DNA from 3 places in the Bacillus sp. T3 genome. Region 3 is predicted to be linked to each of the others. Evidence: riboswitches for the same ligand, from Rfam matches in the RefSeq annotation. Region 3 holds a riboswitch; each other region holds the start of a gene.

Evidence for each region. A riboswitch is a leader RNA that binds a small molecule or an ion and turns the genes downstream of it on or off. The one in region 3 is predicted to bind cyclic di-AMP.
Region 1: it holds a riboswitch for cyclic di-AMP, as region 3 does, so the genes downstream of both, RGF10_RS07835 (APC family permease) here and RGF10_RS13800 (APC family permease) in region 3, are expected to answer to the same signal.
Region 2: it holds a riboswitch for cyclic di-AMP, as region 3 does, so the genes downstream of both, RGF10_RS16455 (CBS domain-containing protein) here and RGF10_RS13800 (APC family permease) in region 3, are expected to answer to the same signal.

Annotation. Positions count from the first base shown of each region.
Region 1 covers NZ_CP137761.1:1,517,867-1,522,831, reverse strand. The annotation lists partial or broken gene RGF10_RS07850 (YjcZ family sporulation protein) at 1-34, shown strand, start outside; gene RGF10_RS07845 (DUF309 domain-containing protein) at 163-699, shown strand; gene RGF10_RS07840 (GNAT family N-acetyltransferase) at 717-1,061, opposite strand; partial or broken gene RGF10_RS07835 (APC family permease) at 1,365-3,188, opposite strand; cyclic di-AMP (ydaO/yuaA leader) riboswitch at 3,323-3,489, opposite strand; gene lysA (diaminopimelate decarboxylase) at 3,564-4,883, opposite strand.
Region 2 covers NZ_CP137761.1:3,205,468-3,210,432, forward strand. The annotation lists gene RGF10_RS16445 (ZIP family metal transporter) at 1-173, opposite strand, end outside; partial or broken gene RGF10_RS16455 (CBS domain-containing protein) at 903-1,354, opposite strand; cyclic di-AMP (ydaO/yuaA leader) riboswitch at 1,758-1,899, opposite strand; gene RGF10_RS16460 (stage V sporulation protein S) at 2,133-2,399, opposite strand; gene RGF10_RS16465 (hypothetical protein) at 2,557-2,769, shown strand; gene RGF10_RS16470 (TfoX/Sxy family protein) at 2,903-3,154, opposite strand; gene RGF10_RS16475 (CBO0543 family protein) at 3,257-3,823, opposite strand; gene RGF10_RS16480 (hypothetical protein) at 3,940-4,416, opposite strand; gene RGF10_RS16485 (hypothetical protein) at 4,591-4,965, shown strand, end outside.
Region 3 covers NZ_CP137761.1:2,677,724-2,682,688, forward strand. The annotation lists gene RGF10_RS13790 (immune inhibitor A domain-containing protein) at 1-462, shown strand, start outside; gene RGF10_RS13795 (immune inhibitor A domain-containing protein) at 488-1,426, shown strand; partial or broken gene RGF10_RS13800 (APC family permease) at 1,481-3,308, opposite strand; cyclic di-AMP (ydaO/yuaA leader) riboswitch at 3,467-3,610, opposite strand; gene RGF10_RS13805 (hypothetical protein) at 3,766-4,239, shown strand; gene RGF10_RS13810 (TSUP family transporter) at 4,331-4,965, opposite strand, start outside.

The sequences.
Region 1 (4,965 bases), 1.2 Mb from region 3:
TTTATTAATTATTGTTGGTGCTTCCTGGTTCTAATAATAAGTGTATGACAATGCACCATCCATTAAAAAACATGCAGACCCAGCCCAAAGCTGGGTCCTCTTATTTTCATCTAAACGAAGGTTTATGCTAAACTGTTTTTATTCTAGAATGGGAGAGAAAATATGTATCCAGAACCTTATATACAATTTTTAGTTCACTTTCATGGTGACCGAGACTATTTCGAATGTCATGAAATTTTAGAGGAATATTGGAAAGAACTGGCTAACGAGGGGAAAACCTCTATATGGGTTGGCCTTATATTAGTTGCAGTATCCAATTACCATTATCGCCGAAACAATTTGAACGGGGCTTTTAAAACATTAGCAAAAGCTATTTCCATTTTCCAGGATAATAAACATTGTTCTGTTGAGCTTGGGATCGATATGGTCCAAATGCTTTCATTTTTATCAAATCGCCTACTAGAGATTCAATCTGACGTACCTTACTCTAGCTTTAATCTACCAATAGTGGATAAGAGCCTTTTAAAACAATGCCAGGACATTTCGACTGAAAAAGGATTCATGTGGGGTAAAAGTAGTGATTTTGCAAAACGTGAGCTTCTGCATCGTCATACGCTCAGAGATCGTACTGAAGTTTTTCAGGAGCGGGAAAAGGCCATACTTAATCGGAATAAAAAAGAAGGCAGGAATTTAGTTTAGCTCCTGCCTTCACTATATCAGCACTGTTTACATTTTTCGATGAATGGTGCTGTCGTTTCATTTGGCAATATCCCTTTTCCAGGATACATTTCCATTAAAGCTGACACCATTTCTTTTCCGATACCATGGTGTCGGTGGGATGGGTTTACTGAAATGTGCTGAATGACCAAACAATTCTGTTCATTGAAAATTCCAATCAACCCAATAATGTCTTCTTCTTTCCAAAGGAAAAGCTGCCACTGTTCATCCAACTCATACTGTTTCATTGTCTGCTGTAACTTTTTCAAATCCTTCTCAGCTGGCATGAATGACAATAGACCCATTGCAATTTTCTCAAATGTTTTTTTATAACGAATTAACATACTGTATCCCTCATTAATATATAAACATGTCCAGACCATAATACAAGTAACGACAAACTTCCATTACGTTGTCATTATATGTAATCATTGATATTTGTTGCAAACGAACATCATTGTTATCATCATACAAAATTCAATGCTTTTCTTCAATCAAAATTTCTTAAACTTTATTCTACACGAAAAAAATTCGTTATTCCATTTATTAATTGGAAAAATTTTGAAAGTTGTATGTCATGGATAAATCTTTGCTTTTTTACATAAAAAAGCCTTGGTTCCCCATCACGTTGTTTAAAATATAAATAACTATTTCATAAAATGATAGGGAACGGTAGCGATAACAACCTTACGTTTGTATAACAAATAAGCTCGTATTAACAGACTTGATTGATTATGCAAAATGTTGTGCCAGCTTTTTTTCGGAATAAACTGCGGTATTAATACTGTAACCCAATAGTTTGATTCTGCTGCCTTATGCTCAACAGTGTCAATAAATTTAGTTAACGGCTGAATAATACTGCGATAATGTGAATGTAGAGTAACCAATCTGACATCCGGCTGCCAGTTTTTCCATTTTTGTTCAAACAATTTTTCATCTTCTCTGTCAAAAGAAACATAAACTGCAATGACCTGATCTGTTAATGATTTTGCATAGCTAATCGAGTTTTCAACCACTTGTGTGATCCCTGCAACAGGGACAATAATAACATTGCCTTCAATCTTAATCGGTTCTTCTCCTGCTTTTAGTCTTAATTGTTCCCCTACGGATTCAAAATGCTTATTGATTTGATGGAAACAATAAACAATGATTGGTAAAAAGATAAGAACAGACCAAACCTGAGCAAATTTCGTAATAAAAAAGATCATCATAACGATAAAACTAATTAATGCACCGATAAAGTTGATGATAAATTTACCAATCCAGCCCTTCGGCTTTTCCCTGAACCATTTAAGGATCATCCCAGATTGAGATAATGTAAACGGAATAAAAACACCGACAGCATACAATGGAATCAATTGTTCTGTTTGTCCTTTAAAAGCAATAATGAGCAAGATGGAGCTAATAGCTAGTGTGATAATGCCATTCGAATACCCTAACCGATCTCCACGACTAGTGAACATTCTCGGCAAATATTTATCCTTCGATAAACTATACGCCAATAACGGAAACGCCGAGTATCCTGTATTGGCTGCTAATACCAAGATAAGGGCTGTTGTTCCTTGGATAAAATAATACATTACATTCCGCCCAAAGGTTTGGGCAGCAATTTGCGATACAACCGTCTCTGTAGGAGATGGTGTAATCCCATAGTAATAAGCCAAGCAAGTGATTCCAGTGAATAGCACCGCAAGGAGGGAGCCCATTAGAATTAATGTTTTAGCTGCATTGTTAGGAGCGGGATCCTTAAAATTCGGGATCGCATTGGATATCGCTTCAACACCTGTTAAGGCAGAGCAACCAGACGCAAAAGCTCTGATCAACAGAAATAGGGTTATCCCAGCTACAGGGGCACCAATCGGCGCATGTAAATCTGGTGATACCTGTCAGGTCGCAATCTTATATCCCCCTATACCAATGGTCAATATCAAAGCAAAGACAAATAAATAGACGGGATACGCTAGAACCGAGGCGGATTCTGTTACCCCTCGTAAATTTAAAATGGTAATAAAAATAACTAAAATAATGGCAATAATAACTGTATGATCATGTAAGCTTGGAAACGCTGATGTAATAGCATCCGTTCCAGCCGAAACACTAACCGCCACCGTCAAAATATAATCGACTAGTAAAGAGCCACCTGCAATCAAGCCTGCATTTACTCCAATATTTTCCTTTGATACGACATAAGCCCCACCTCCGTGAGGATATGAAAATATTATTTGTCGATACGATAAAATAAGGGCTGTTAAAAGAAATAGCACTCCAACTGCAATCGGTAATGAATACCAAAAAGCAACGGTACTCACTGTAACTAATACAAGAAGGATTTGCTCTGTCCCATACGCCACTGATGAGAGAGCATCAGAAGACAATATAGCCAGCGCTTTAAGCTTGTTAAGCTTTTGCTCACCAAGCTGATGTGATTTTAACGGCCGACCAATAATAAGCCTTTTTAATGAAGTAAACATTTTTGCACCCACCATCAACTATTTTTAAAATTAGCTTTCCCAATAAAGGAGTTGATGATTTAAACAAAAAAAGTCCACAGTAGCATGAAACATACCCCTGTGGACATATTTAAACAATGTCTCAACAGTTGTCACCTTCCTCTCTCATAACGCTTACGAGGTTAGCTGTCGGATTCGGGCCAAAGAGTAGCCCGTCATTATCAAGGAAACTCTAGTTCCTCTTTTAATGATTCACCCCAAGTGAGCACAAGTACTCACAAATTGGGTTCCCCGTTCCTTTTGGATTAAGCGGCTTAGAAATATGAAACTGTTGATTATCATACTCTTGCGTACATATTTTGTAAAGAGTGAAAATAACTAATCAGACTGTTAAAGTTAGATTCTTACCTTAGCGTTTAAAGGTAAATCTAGTCTTACAAGATCCTCATAAGACTCTCTTTTCACAACAAGTGTCGCTTCTTCATTTTCAACAAAAACAACTGGTGGACGTGGAATACGATTATAGTTATTTGCCATCGAATATCCATACGCTCCTGTGCAAAATACAGCTAATAGATCCTGATCACCAGCCTTTGGCAGTGGCAAATCCCAAATAAGCATATCTCCTGACTCACAGCACTTACCTGCAATACTAACAGTCTCCTCCGCTTCTGCTAACGGACGATTGGCTAATACGGCTTCATATTTTGCTTGATAAAGGGCAGGACGAATATTATCACTCATTCCGCCATCAACAGCTAAGTAATTTCGTACATTTGGAACTTCCTTACGAGAACCCACTTTATAAAGTGTTGTTCCTGCATCCCCAACTAATGATCTCCCTGGTTCAATCCAAATTTCTGGCATTGTCATGTTAAACTTTTCAGCTTGTTCCTTGACTTCTGCAATAATTTGTTCAACGTATTGGTGCGGTTGAATTGGCTCGTCCTCATTCGTATAACGGATTCCAAAGCCTCCGCCTAGGTTTAATACTTTTGGAATGTACTGATGAGTTTGATTCCATGCATGTAATTTTTCAAAGATTTTCTGTGCTGCTAAAATAAAGCCTGTTGTTTCAAAAATTTGCGAACCAATATGACAATGAATGCCCAGTACTTCAAGCGAATCGGATTGTAAGCCTTTTATTAGCGCTTCTTCTGCCTGGCCATTTTGTAAATCAAAGCCAAATTTTGAATCCTCTTGGCCAGTTAAAATATAATCGTGCGTGTGCGCTTCAATCCCAGGTGTTACCCTTAATAGAATATTTGCTTTCACTTTTTTGTCGCTGCAAATTTCTGCTAAACGTTCTAATTCATAAAAATTATCTACGACAAAGCATCCAATATTAGCATCCAGTGCCATTTTTATTTCATCATCACTTTTATTATTTCCGTGAAAATGGATTTTCTCTGGAGGAAATTCTGCGCGAAGTGCTGTATATAATTCTCCACCTGAGACAACGTCAAGAGATAGACCTTCTTCTTTTGCTAATTGAACCATGGCAACAGTTGAAAAAGCTTTACTTGCATAGGCAACTTGTGCTGGTACATTAAGCAATTCAAAGGTTTTGATAAAACCGCGGGCACGATCCCGGATTAAAGCCACATCATACACATATAATGGTGTTCCGAATCTTTCGGCTAAATCAATGGTGTCTACTCCGCCAATTGCCAAATGACCTTTATCATTTATTTTCGTGGTTCCATGAAAATACATCCTTTTCCCTCCGTTTTGCAAGTTAACTCTATAAGTAAATAGACAGTTTCTACAAGAGATACTGTCTATTTCTGTGGTTATT
Region 2 (4,965 bases), 530 kb from region 3:
GGAATTAAATCAAACGCCAACAAACCTGCTAAAATTCCACCGCAGAAAACATTAAGATACAAATGATTTCTATTAAAATACCGCCTAATGAACGGAACAGCTAATCCCCCTAAAGCTGTTCCGAAGAAGATAAACACCCCAATAATTATGCTTGTTCTAATTTCCCCTATCATGAGCTCCCCCATCAATGTCCATTTCTATAGTGTATTCAAGAAAAAATCCCCAATGACATCGAACTCAATGAGAGCGAATGACATACAGATGAATTTTAGGGATAAAAAAAACTGACTAGCAAAAGCATAGTCAGGAAGGCTGTGTGCAAGCAATAATCTAGAATCTTCTTTTTAAAGATGGAGACACGATCGTTTTCTCTAACAAATATTGTACTCCATATAACAAATATGCTTTATAGTGGAGGTAAATAAAAAATTGGAAATGATTTAATCCATTAAGGCTTATGATTTTTAATTTTTTAAGAATATCAATAAAAAGAAAAGCAAATAATCCATCAGCAATCACGTTTAGGAAAGCAAACTTTTTAAAGTTTCCGAACGAAAATTTAAGTAACCACATGGATAATGGCATATAAGGACCCACACTAAACGGGAGTTCATCCTTTAGAAAAGATTTGCGCTTATCGTAAAACTTCCACCAATTCCTTTTATGACCATACAGGTGATTAAGAATCTCAAAAATAACAATAAAAACCCCTGAAATCGAATATCTTTTAAAACTCCGCTTTCCGATAAAAAGCAGCGATAACCAGGGAAATAAGATTATTGCTATATTAAAGAATAAGTGTCTTTTTGTTATCATTCATTTCACCTCAGCCGATTTTGTCCAACTTTGTTTATCCTTTCCAAAAATCACAAAAAAAAACCGCCCATTTGAGCGGTCATTCTTTATTCAACAACATTATTTTCTGGTTGTGTTCTTAATTCTTCATTTCGATTGATTAATAGCCTATTTGCACAGTACTTTATAATTTCTCTTCTTGTAACAATTCCGATAAAGACTCCACCATCATCAACAACTGGAACAAAGTTCTGCTCCATTGCCCGTTCTATGATATCTTCAATTTCAGCGTTTATCGAGATTGCTTCATTACTTCGCATGAGCGGAATATCTTTTAGTTTCGTTTTATGTGTATTTTCGAACGATAAACCCGGGTGTTTTTGATTTTCCACAACAAATCCCCCTCCGTTATAGTACCCACATATTTCCCATCATTATCTAATAGTGGGACTGCGGAGTATTTATGATACTCCATTTTTTCTAACGCCTGTCTCATCGTTGATTCAAATTTAATAAATGCTACATCCTGTTTAGGAATCAAGAAAAATGCAATATTCAAGAAAAAGCCTCCTTCTTACCAGTGCTCGAAATTCGTTCATACTTTTCTTATAATTGATCCCCAATATTGAATACTCTATTTTTTTATTTTTGGCTTTGTTAAATTTGTCTGTTGATTTCCGCTGCAGGTACTCGCTTTCCGCGGGGAGTCCGGGAGCCTCCTCGGCGCCATAGCGCCTGTGGGGTCTCCCGTGTCACCTTCTCCCGCAGGAGTCTCGCACCTTCCGCTCCAATCAACAGATTGCTCAAAAAACAACATTGTTCTTTAACACAGCCTTATTTTTAATAATTCTAGTCCTATTATAATCAGCAAAATAAAAAGACCTACTCTTTGACAAGTAGCATTTACTGCAACAAAGCGATGATCCCAGCAGTAAATCCCTCTTGAAAATGGTGGTCTGTATGACCCCCTTCGCTTTAGCCGACGAAGTTAGCTGACGGGTAGGATGGCGAAAGAGTGCTCTCATCCCTTCTAATTATGTAGAATTAACCCCAAATAGTTGGTTCCTCCGCTCCCAAACAGATGGGATTAGGCCGAGTTATATTTTGTTGTGTTAACGTGCCTATTCTACTACTCTTTTTTGCTATTTGTAAATAAGTAGAATTAGCTATATTCACTCCTTATTTCAAGACTTGGTCACTCATACGTTAAATCTCTTTCATTTTCATGCTTTCTCCATAAAAAAGCGTCTCTTCATAGAGACGCGCATACGGAGAAAGTTCCATCAAAGAGGTATTAAAAGAAGGCATGATTTTTCCCTTTCATCCTACCCTTTCGACTATCTTCTAGGACTTATCAATAATTTGATTGCTGTCCTGTTTTCATTGGAAATTAAAACATCTGCAAATGCAGGTACAAACACAAGATTCACACCGATCGGAGCAACGAATCCTCTTGCAATCGCTATCGCTTTTATAGCTTGATTTAATGCACCAGCTCCAATAACTTGGATTTCAATTTTCCCCTTTTCTCTTAACATTCCAGCAATGGCTCCAGCAACAGAATTTGGATTGGATTTCGATGAAACTTTTAGTACATTATCCATATTCATTTTTCCTCCTAAAATTCAATACAATGATGTGATCACTGGATAGAATGGAATGAGCGTATTATTAATCATATTCAAATTTGTATTTAACAGAACTCATTTTAAAGGATAATTCTACCTTCACGTCGAAATAAATAGAAAAGGGGTTGGCCCAATGAATAAAGTTGAACTATTAACAAAGCTACGCAATTCTAGTCGAGGTAATATGTTTTCAACAGAAATACCAAAGACTACAAAAGAAGATGAGAAAAAGATTGAACAATTAGCTGAAGAATTAGAAAGTGAAGGAAAAATCAAGATAAGAGAATGTGTTCAACGTGAATACTCTGTTTTTCTACACGGGATCATTAAGTATGCAGCCGAATAGTCGGTTGCATGTTTATTTTCGTACCGTTAAACCAAAAAAATCACATTAGCCAGATATTCTTTTGTCTAACGTGATTTTTATTATCTTATTTACTTTCTATTTTCTTCTAATTTCTCAAGAGATTCCTACTACATCACAGTGTCTTATAATAATCTCTTAGCTCTTGCTTTACCTCATCGGGCAAATTGTGCCACCTTATTCCCCAAAGTGCTCCCTCTAATGCACAAAGCATATTGAAACAAGCTGTTGGATCGTTAAGTTTGAGTCTTCTAAATGCTCCTTTACTTCCAAGTTCTTCAAGTGACTGTGGTGTTTCAATACCTACTTCTAATAGTTTCCCCTCAATCACTTTACTAATATTAATCATATCATGTAAGGTGTTCATTATTTTCACCCCATATTACAAGGAATTAGCCTTTTTTTATTGAACAAGACTCATATGCGCCTAATTTCCGCTCCCTTTAATAATAACGTAATATAAGGCAAATTATATAATCGGTTCAAAATTTTTCACTTTACTCAACCGATAAGCTAATAAGAAGATGACGAAATAAATAGGAAAAGAATAAAAGATATGCCAATCTTTTAATACGTAAAAACCAAGCCATATAAATAATGGCTCTCCTATAAAAGTATTTATACTTGCAAAAATCAATCCTTTTATGATGGGGGAAATATTCGGTTTAATTTGAATTAAGGTCATTACAAAAATAGGAAGCAAAACCCAATCCCAAGGTAAATATGATGGGATTGAAGGAAGCACTTTCCCTGTATAGTACCACTTACCGTATTGCACGCCTAAGAAATCACACCAAGAAGAAACAATAATAACAAACATCCCTGAAAATAAAAGACGATTTGAACTGTTTTTTTTTCGTATTTTTATCCAAAAAATGATCGGTAAAATAGTAAAAACGATAAGAGATAACCAAAAATCCCAATGGAACAAAGTATGATCCATCCAATATTTTAAGAAATCATGATTCGCTTTTGTAACATCTTGATAAAATTCACCGACTTTTTCAATCTTATCTTTCGATTGTATAGTTTTCATTATTTTCTGCCCTTAACTATTTTTTAGTATATTATTTAGGAGTTAGATTATCTTATCTCCAGCAAACCGATCAATTGCTTATTAATTGATAACGCTACACCTTTGTTCGCTTTCATTTATCGGATAGAGCTAAATAGTTTCTTTTCTTTCAAGAATTGAAAGCTATACATGAGTAAAGATTTTAAAAAGAACAATAGTGATAATTGATAATTCTTTAATCGAACAAGAGAACCTAGTCCAATTTTTTTACAAAAAGTAACGAATGGATAAACAAATAAAGTATCTATAACCAAGTTAGTAGTTAAATAAAGAAAAAAATTGCCATAAGTAAGTTTTAAAATCCACATTGAGCCAATGAAAAATGGTCCCCATATTAATGGAAACTCTCCTGATAATTTAGGATGGAGTTTTTCATAAGCCCACCACCATCTTCTATTTTTTGCAATTATACTTTCACCCTTTACAAAAAGAGACATGAATGTACTTGTTAATAAATACCTTTTTAAAGATTCCTTTCCTAATAAAGGGAATGTGAACCAAGGAAATATAAACAATCCAATTAGAATTAATTTTAAATACTTATGATATTTCATGAAATAACCCCCTATAAACCATTAAGAATAAAATCCCCTAAAATCAGGAAAATATTTAAACATATAACAATCATTAATTAAAAAAATCCACGCTTGACCATTTATATTCATACAAGCCCCTAACTAGCAATGGAATATAATATAAGAAAATAATGTATTTAGGCGGTGTTTACTATGTCTTTTAAGTTATCGATAGAGCAGCCTATTCTAACATTTAAAACTTCAAAGGGGAGTCAATACTGGCTAGATGAATATGGCCGTTCCCAAAGGTTTAAATCTTATCATCCAAATCATGGTGTTGATAATCAAGGGATAAGAGAACCCTATAACCATGTCATTTTTGTTAGTAATGAACATGCCCATACTTTAGACTTAGCTGCAGACTATAAAGGAAAATGGTGGATGATTATCCGTAAAAGTACGATATGTATCGTAGCATATGATTCTGAAAAACAACTGCGTATGATTGCTGGTCCATTTGATTTTTCTTTCGAACCTAAACTCAAATTAGCGCCTATTGAGATAAAGAATTTAATATACGCAGACAGC
Region 3 (4,965 bases):
CGTTCCGCAAAGTTTGTTGACCCAGATGGATTAGACCCCTCTTCAGGTAAACCTGGATTTTATGATTACACCATCATGCCTGAGGATGGCGCAGTTGGAGTATTCGCTCATGAATATGGACATGACCTCGGCCTTCCAGATGAATATGACACCATCTACTCTGGGGCTGGAGAAGCCGTTGCGTACTGGTCAATTATGGCGAGCGGTTCTTGGGCCGGGGCTGTCCCTGGAGCAGAGCCAACTGGCTTTTCTCCATATGCGAAAGAGTACTTCCAATCCTATTTAGGCGGAAACTGGACAAATGACACGGTTGAATTGGATTGGGATAATGTTTCATCAAAAGGGACTCAATTTCTACTAGATCAAGCAAACTCACCAAACGGGACAAACTCATCTATTTTGAAGGTGAATCTTCCTCAGAAAAAAGTATATGTAAATAAACCGAAAACCTGGAAGCTATGAATATTGGGGCGGTCAGAAGGATGAAATGGATACAAATATGGTCACTGCCGTTGACTTAACTGGAAAGACAACCGCAACTTTAACATTTGATGCTTGGTATGATATCGAAGAACAATGGGATTTTGCTTTTGTTCAAGTTTCAGAAGACAATGGTACTACTTGGACCTCATTGGGCAATGATCATACCCGTTCAGATGTCGTTCCTGAGGGGTACCCTACTATTCTAGATTCAATGCCAGGCTTCACTGGAACTTCTAATGGAGAATGGCAAGCGCAAAGCTTTGATTTATCCGCTTATGCTGGGAAGAAGATTGATTTACGTTTCCGTTATGCAACTGATTGGGGTACATCCAACGTAGGTTTCTTTGCAGATAACATTAAAGTGACAGCAGATGGACAAACACTCGTTGATGATGGCGCTGAAAGCACCGCCTCTTCCTTTGCATTAAATGGTTTCAGTCGCTTTGACGGAAACAAGCTTGGTGACCACTATTATCTAGTAGAATGGCGAAACCATGCAGGTGTGGACAAGGGACTTGGTAATATCCGCCGCGGGTATTCGTTAATGAGCTATGATAGTGGTTTAGTGGTTTGGTATGTTGACCCAACCTATACGGATAACTGGACAGGAGTACATCCAGGCGAAGGTTTCCTTGGGGTCGTTGATGCACATCCAGAGACGAAACTAGTCTTCAGCGACGGTGCCGTTGCGAACACTCGATTCCATGTTGCAGATGCGGCATTTGGTTTAAACCCTACCTCAGGGCTTGCCATTGATTATGGAAATAATTTAACGTTAAATTTAGACCCACAGAAAAATGTGTCCTTATTTAGCGACAGCAACTCCTTCTTAAATTCGTTCTTACCAGACGCTGGCAGAGAACTTGGAAACTTCGGACTAAAAATTCGAGTAAACGGTCAGTCATCTGATAAATCTGTTGGAGCCATCGTAATTTACAAATAAAATAATAATAAACGGAGCTGTCATTTTGACTGCTCCGTTTTTATGGTACTAGTATTATTTTGATAAATGATATGGCACAGTTGTAACAATTACGTTTTTACGGTAAAGCAAGAAGGAAGAAATCAATAAGCTTGATTGGTTATGCAGAACATTCTCCCAGCTATGCTTTGGAATAAATTGTGGAATAAAAACAGTCACACGGAAATTTGATTCACTAGCTTTATGTTCAACCGTATCAACAAATTTTGTTAACGGTGTAATAATGCTTCTGTAATGAGAATGAAGTGTTACAAGCCGAACATTCTGGCTGAAAATTCTTCCATTTTTCCTCAAACAGTTTTTCATCCTGTCTTTCAAAAGCTACATAAACGGCAATTATTTGATCTGGCGAAAGAGATTTAGCATAGTTCAGCGTGTTTTCCACCACATTCGTAATCCCTGCCACGGGAACAATGATGACATTCCCTTCAATTGGTATAACTGGCATCCGATTTGCAATTCGAAGCTGTTCCCCCACCGCATCATAATGCTTTTTAATTCGATGGAATAAAAGAATAATGATGGGAAGAAAAACTAATATGGACCAAACTTGTGCAAATTTCGTTAAGAAAAATATGATCGTAACGATACAACTAATGGCAGCACCGGTAGTATTAATGATAAATTTAATGATCCAACCTTCTGGTTTTTCACGAATCCATTTAACCATCATTCCAGTTTGGGACAATGTAAATGGAATAAATACACCGACTGCATAAAGCGGGATGAGGTGCTCGGTTTGGGCATGAAAAGCAAGAATTAAAATGATGGATGATAGTCCTAAAATGATGATCCCATTGGAATAGCCTAATCGGTCTCCACGAACAAGGAACATTCTTGGAATAAATTTATCTTTTGCAAGATTAACCGCAAGAAGCGGAAAGGCAGAATAGCCGGTGTTTGCAGCTAAAATCAGGATTAAGGCTGTCGTTCCTTGTATAAAGAAATACATAAAATTCCGACCAAAAATTTCCTCTGCAATTTGAGAAACAACGGTTACCTCAGCTTTTGGAGTAACACCATAAAAATAGGCTAATGTCACGATTCCTGATAAAAGAATGGCAAGTAAAACCCCCATCATCATTAACGTTTTCGCCGCATTGTTTGGTGCAGGGTCCTTGAAGTTCGGAATCGCATTTGAAATGGCTTCAACTCCAGTTAAAGCAGAACTTCCTGAAGCAAATGCCCTTAAAAGGATAAATAAACTAATTCCCGCAATCGGTGTTCCAATCGGGGTGTGTAGTTCTGGAGAAACACCACCCGTAATAATATTGTAAACTCCAACACCAATTAAAATAAATAATGCTAACACAAATAAGTATACGGGATAAGCTAAAATGGAAGCAGACTCGGTTACGCCCCTTAAATTTAACAATGTAATAAGGATGACAAATACAATGGCAATTTCCACATTAAAGTTATGTAAGGTTGGAAAGGCTGAGGTGATCGCATCTGTTCCTGCCGACACACTAACGGCAACAGTTAGGATATAGTCTACTAATAGAGCCCCTCCTGCAATTAAACCTGGATTTACCCCAAGATTATTTTTTGATACAACATAGGCACCACCGCCATGAGGATAGGCAAAAATGATTTGACGATAGGATAAAATAAGAGCGGCTAAAAGGATTAATACTCCCACAGCAATCGGTATCGAATACCAGAATGCTGCAGCACCTATAGTCACCAGGACAATCAGGATTTGTTCCGGACCATATGCCACTGAGGATAGGGCATCAGATGAGAGAATGGCTAATGCCTTTGTTTTGTTAATTTTTTGTTCCCCTAATTCATGGGATTTTAACGGATGTCCAATAAGAAATCTTTTTACTGCTGAAAACATTAATGCTCACCTTCCAATAATGCTGATTAAAAATATCTTGCCCTATTTAACTTAAATCTCGCAAAAAGAGCCATATTTTTTTATAAAAATAAAAAAGTGTCTACAAGTCATCGAAAAAAGACCTGTAGACACTCTATTTTCTTTGTGTCACAAGCTCCACTCCTTCTCAATTAACGCTTACGAGGTTAGCTGTCGGATTCGGACCTTTGAGTAGCCCTACCTTAAAAAGGATTCACCCCAGGATTATTGTTAATCCATAAAAATGGGTCCCCCGTACCATATGGTTTAAGCGATTTAGAAATTGAAACTGTGATTATCTTACTCCTGAATTCTGTAAAAGTAAATAATTTTTTTGGTATTCGAAGAAAAATCCTCCACAGTGATAAATGTCCTATACAAGCTCGCCCTATTAACATACACATAGACTATAACGAGTTTGTCCGAAAGGAGTAAAACCATGTCAAAGGACATAATTTCAAATGTTAGAGTAGCCTTGGCCCACACAGTACAAGCTATTCGATTTGCCAAAAGTACTCTAAGCCTGTTTCAAAAATTGTCCTCATTTCCTTCAACACCAAATCCATTAAAAGAACTATATTATCAAGATGCGCTCGATAATCTCACAGAAGCATATCTTGGAATTAAAGCGTTACTTTTCGATGCTCAGTATCCAATTGATCCAAGTTATCCAACTCCTCCTATCATTCCCCCAGTACAAGATAACCAACTTCTTATGAAACTATCCAACAATCGTGCGTCACTAGTGCTTGCTCGAACGAACAATGCTATTGCAATGCTTGACCAAGCAATTTTGTTGAGTGATGAAAACGATTCATTCAACGGCCAACTCGTATTCATTCGATGTGATCTTAATTCAGCACGAGATGCTCTAGTTGCAGGGTTTAATTCAGCTTTTTTCGTATCGGATTAAGTTAGTTACCTTAAAAGGTAAAAAAGGGACGATTCCAATCGTTACAGGAACGTCCCTTTTTAGTTCGTCTATTGTTTTAAAAATTACTCGTTCAATGAAAATAATCATAAGCATTTTTCGCTAATAATATAAAGGTTACGAAGATAAAAAGTGCACGGACGTAGCCGCTTCCCTGCTTGATGGCAAATTTTGAGCCACAGATTGCACCGGCAAGTTGCGCAAGTCCCATTGGAATCCCGTAAGCATAATTGATTTGGCCTAAATACATAAACATAAGTAATGCTGCTACATTACTTCCAAAGTTTAAAAACTTGGCATTCCCAGCTGCCTTTAAGAAATCAAAACCGACCATTAAAAATGTAAAAATTAAGAAGGATCCTGTTCCAGGTCCGATAAATCCATCGTAATAACCAATTGCAAAGATGGCCACTAAAAACATACTCATGTGGAAAGCCGATAATTTTTTATCACTTGAAATGCTACCCCAATTTTTCTTAAACATTGTATATATGGCCACAACAGCCAGCATGATAAGCATCAAGGGCTTCAGAATTTCTGGATTCATCAAATGGACGGTCCAAGCGCCAAGCATCGACCCCAAAAAAACAAGCGGAAAATATTTGGACACCGATCTCAAGTCTAGTTTACCTGAACGATAAAACATGATTGTGCTCGTTAACGAACCAATCGTCCCGGCCAATTTATTTGTTGCTACGGCGGCCGCAG